DNA from 2 places in the Sporosarcina koreensis genome. Region 1 is predicted to be linked to the other one. Evidence: predicted binding sites of a transcription regulator. Region 1 holds the regulator's gene; the other holds the start of a gene.

Region 1 (2,475 bases):
ATTTGGGGCGGAAGCCTGTCTCGTACGCAACCAGATCATCTCAGGCACGCATGCAATCTCACTGAGCCTTTTCGGAGTGCTTCGGCCAGGTGATGAACTTCTTTATATAACTGGTAAGCCGTATGATACGCTTGATTCGATTGTCTCCGGAAATGGGGAGGACACAGGGTCGCTCATTGATTACGGCATTACATATAAGCACATCGATTTGGTCGAAGACGGCTCTGTCGATTTTGATGAAGTGAAGAAGAATATCCATAGAAAGACGAAAGTGGTCGGCATCCAGCGTTCGAAAGGGTATTCGGACCGCCCATCTTTTCTTGTGGAAGAAATCGGTGAAATGGTCCGATACATCAAATCGATCAATCCAAACATCATCGTATTTGTCGATAATTGCTATGGCGAATTCGTTGAAAGGAAAGAACCGATCGAAGTAGGTGCGGATCTCATGGCGGGATCACTCATAAAAAACCCTGGCGGTGGACTTGCAAGGACGGGTGGATATATAGCAGGACGTGCTGATCTTGTGAAAAAATGTGCATACCGTATGACGTCGCCTGGAATCGGTGCAGAAGCAGGGGCCTCTCTAGATACGTTGCTGGAAATGTACCAAGGCTTTTTCATTGCGCCACATGTCGTCAGTCAATCCGTAAAAGGCGCCCTCTTTACAGCGGGATTCCTTGAAAGTTTCGGATTCGATACAACACCACATTATTCGGCCCCGCGGACTGATTTAATACAATCCGTGAATTTTGGCAATGCCGACCAAATGATCGCTTTCTGCCGGACGATTCAGGAGAATTCACCGATAAATGCGCATTATGCACCAGAACCATCGTATATGCCCGGCTATGCAGATGATGTCATCATGGCAGCAGGTACGTTCATTCAAGGATCCAGCATCGAGCTTACGGCTGACGGACCGATACGTCCGCCATATACGGCGTATGTACAAGGTGGATTGACGTATGAACATGTGAAGGCTGCAGTCATGTCTTCCACGGATAAGCTGTTAAAAGAGAAAATGATATAAGATTGAAATGAAAAGAGGATGATCCATGTCGATACAAATCGACAAGGTCATCCTCTATTTTTAATTAATGATTTTTGTTTAATGAATCTGACGATAAACGCCGACAACTTTCCCAAGGATGGAAACGTTATTGACGATAATAGGCTCCATCGATTCATTTTCCGGCTGCAAGCGGAAATAATCCTTTTCTTTGAAGAAGCGCTTCACTGTCGCCTCGTCCTCTTCCGTCATAGCGACGACAATTTCTCCGTTATGGGCAGTGTGCGTCTGCTTGACGACGACATAATCTCCATTTAAAATACCTGCCTCTATCATACTATCACCGACAATTTCTAGCATGAACAGCTTATCGTCGGACGTGCCGTATGTATCCGGCAACGGGAAGTATTCCTCAATGTTTTCAATTGCGGTGATCGGCAAGCCTGCTGTAACCTTCCCGACAAGCGGAACATGGACGACACCTGCTTTCAGTGCTGTCAGACCTTCCGGATCCAGCACTTCGATCGCTCTTGGCTTTGTTGGGTCCCTGCGGATGTACCCTTTGCTTTCCAACCTGGCTAGGTGGCCATGCACGGTTGAGCTTGATGCCAGTCCGACAGCTTCCCCGATTTCACGCACGGAAGGCGGATAACCTTTGAGTTTCACTTCATCTTTAATGAATGATAGGATATCCTGCTGTCTCTTTGAGATTTTCTTCATTTTTCCACCCCTCCAATTAATAGAATCATAATTTAGCAATTGTGCGAACAAAGGTCCGTAACCTCAATTGTTTCTTAAAAAGAGTATAACAGGTGTTCGGCCAATTGGCAAACAAAGGTTCGAAAGTTTTGTTGACTTCTTAAAAAACGTGTCCTATAATGGGAACAAGTATTCCGAACAAACATTCTTGGAGGGGTTTTTTATGACTTTCATTCAAAAATATGGCTTTATCCTTTTGATTGTATTCCTTTGCACAGCCTTTACGTTGGCAGCTGTCATGAAGGAAGCCAAGACGGCTTCAACTTCATTCGTTGAATTAACGATTGCCGAGGGGGACACACTTTGGGGATTGGCACAGGACTATTCTGGAAAGGATCAGCCGACGAAATGGATTGCAAAAGTAATGGAGCTGAATGACATGCAGTCTACGACGATTAGAACAGGAGAAACATTGAAATTGCCGGAAATTGAATCAGTCATGCCTGACCCGATGATGACTGAATTGGCAGGGGAAGATTGATGAAAGGGAAAATGAAGACATGCGTCCTCTATTGCCGTGTCAGCACTGAAAAGGATTCCCAGGAAGCCTCTTTATCAAGGCAGGAAGAGGAACTGAAAAGGCTTGCCGATGAACTTGGACTGAAGCCTGTACATATATTCAAAGAAAAGCATAGCGGCTACGACATGGATCGCGAAGAATTGCTCAATTTATTGGACTGCATCCGTGATGAAAAGATTGATGC
Region 2 (2,475 bases), on a different contig from region 1:
TTGTGAAATCCGGTTCGACTATTTCCGCGGCTATCCTGCCGTCGTCAACCATAAAGAAGAAACCGAGTTTTTGAAAGACATTGCCGAATCGGTTCCTGGCGTCGAGCATGTCGTGGAAAGCAAGCCGCAAATGGGCGGAGAAGACTTCGCTTATTATTTGGAAAAGGTGCCTGGTACATTCTTCTTCACAGGTGCCCAGCCAGCTGAAACATATCCTCATCACCACCCGAAATTCGATTTCGAGGAACAGGCAATGCTGCTTGCCGCGAAAACATTAGGCGCTGCGGCGTTGGGTTATCAAGCTGAATAAATATCTTCATCCCCCGTTTACTGACGGGGGATTTTTTAGTAGTATTGTACTTTTTATCGGATAGTTCTAATTATTCATTTAAAATACTTGTTTTTCTAATTTATTATCCTATAATACTAGTGAGGGATGAGGTGGAAAAAATAGGATAGGGAGAGATTGATTTGACTGAATTCGAACCAAGGTATTATCTATCGCTTGATACCCTTATGTTACAACCGAAGAAAGAAGGCAATAAAATTTTCACGAGGGTTGTTGAAAGGGACAGGATTGTGACTGTTCCCAAAAAGCCGATACATATTATAACAGCATCATGTACTTACTACGGTTCCAGTTATGCGACCGCCATGAGTACATCCAAGCGGTTATTCGGGGAAAATAAGCAGAAGGCGCCTTTTCTGTTGGCAAATGCTTTCGGCATTCCATTCATCTTCCTTCCGACGTTGTCACCTTTATCGGATCAAAATGTATGGATTTCCGTCCATGCAATCGATTTTTACGATGAGGATGGACTAGGGACTTTCGTCGTGTTGGAAAATGGAGAAAAGTATCACTTGGATATTTCGGAAACGACGATGAACCGGCAATACGCTTTGGGAAAATTGCTCGAGCGAAATTTCCTGAAAAGGCAGAAGAGCTTCCATTCTTCTTTACGGTTCCCGCCTAATGGCCCGTCAACTGATTACCCGACTTTGTAAAATACAGTTCCAATAATTCTTCCGTCCGGTTGCGGAGCCGGACATTCAAATAGCGGCGGTGATCTTCATAGCCGCCATTGATGAAAATGTATTCCGTGAACATACTATCCCTCGTTTTCCGGATTACTTTCATATTATTGCGTCGCAAATAGAATGACGTTTCCTGCAGTTCGCTTTGGACTTGCTTCACCGTATTATCGACAATTTTCAAGTAAGGCCCCTTTAACTTGAACGGGCCTTTTTCAAATAACTCGCGGTCCCGCTGCAGTACAGTGAGGACCATCGGCAAGTAGATCATGTTTTCGAAATGAGGCAATGCCTTCGCCGGAATTAAAGGCATTACGGTTTCCTCCCTTCAAAAGGAACATTTGTTCCCATTATACCTGTTTCATTTCTTGAAAGCAATATAGCGGGGAAGGTAATTTTTGTTTAAGCATGAAAAAACTGCCCGATAATTTACCGGGCAGTTTCAGTCTGTGGAGATTTTATTGTAAATAAACGTTATTTCTGGTCTTCCATATAATAAACGGAGTTCACTTTCCAATCTCCGCCCTCTTTTGAAAAGACAGTCACTTGCCTGCCATCTCGTTTCGTCTCCAAGCCGGTGGACTTCTGTTTCATCTTCGTCACCAAGTTGGCAAATACTTGGGATTCGCCCGTCTCTTCGTCAAATTTCACGATTGTAATATCCTTGGCCTCACGGGACAATTCATATTCGTCAAATACGCTTTCGATATACTCGCGTTCTTCATCCAAATTGAAGCTTTTGGGCTTCTCGGAAAGCGTGCTCATATATTCATCGAGGTCCTGGTTGTTGAATGCATGGATATACGTGTCGAATGATCGGATGATCAGGTCTTTCTCTTCCGCCGGCACGTTTGCAGCCTCCTCGATTGTGCCGCCTGTCAAGTTGAAGCCTACTTTATTTTCATCCACGCCGTGATCGATCGAACCGAATTCGCTCGGAGCCTCCCCATCATTCACCGAACCGTGGTTCGATGCATCTTCCTTTTTCGAACACGCGCCAAGGATGAGCACGAGGATGAGCATTGAGAAAACAAGCATTTTTTTCATTATTTTTCCTCCTGTACGGTAAAAGGGACCTTCCAAATAGGAGGCCCCTTTTAGTATAACATCACTTCACTTCAACCCAGCCGTTTTTGATTGCTGTGACAACCGCTTGTGTACGGTCGTTGACACCCATTTTCTGCAATATGCTCGAAACATGGTTTTTCACCGTCTTTTCGGAAATGAAAAGCGTTTCCCCGATTGTCCGGTTGCTTTGCCCATCTGTCAACAGCTGCAGAACTTCGCATTCGCGCTTCGTCAATAGATGAAGCGGGCGGCGGATATCATTTTGTTGGAAAGATCCTTTATGTTCGCGCTCGCTCAGACGGCGGAATTCGGATACAAGATTATGCGTCACTTTCGGATGCAAATAAGATCCGCCTGCCGCAACAACTTTGATTG

What was found. The regulator LexA, encoded in region 1, represses DNA repair genes until DNA is damaged. The targets are predictions, from matches to a motif close to CGAACATATGTTCG.
Region 2: ACFPTP_RS12935 (YhjD family protein) is a predicted target of LexA. The motif match lies at 1,367-1,380, and genes of this name have one in related genera.

What each region holds. Positions count from the first base shown of each region.
Region 1 is NZ_JBHSNP010000011.1:270,327-272,801, forward strand. It holds gene ACFPTP_RS07905 (methionine gamma-lyase family protein) at 1-1,033, shown strand, start outside; gene lexA (transcriptional repressor LexA) at 1,112-1,732, opposite strand; gene yneA (cell division suppressor protein YneA) at 1,935-2,252, shown strand; gene ACFPTP_RS07920 (YneB family resolvase-like protein) at 2,252-2,475, shown strand, end outside.
Region 2 is NZ_JBHSNP010000027.1:39,483-41,957, forward strand. It holds gene ACFPTP_RS12925 (M20 family metallopeptidase) at 1-310, shown strand, start outside; gene ACFPTP_RS12930 (competence protein ComK) at 472-1,005, shown strand; gene ACFPTP_RS12935 (YhjD family protein) at 971-1,345, opposite strand; gene ACFPTP_RS12940 (nuclear transport factor 2 family protein) at 1,507-2,079, opposite strand; gene ACFPTP_RS12945 (response regulator) at 2,141-2,475, opposite strand, start outside.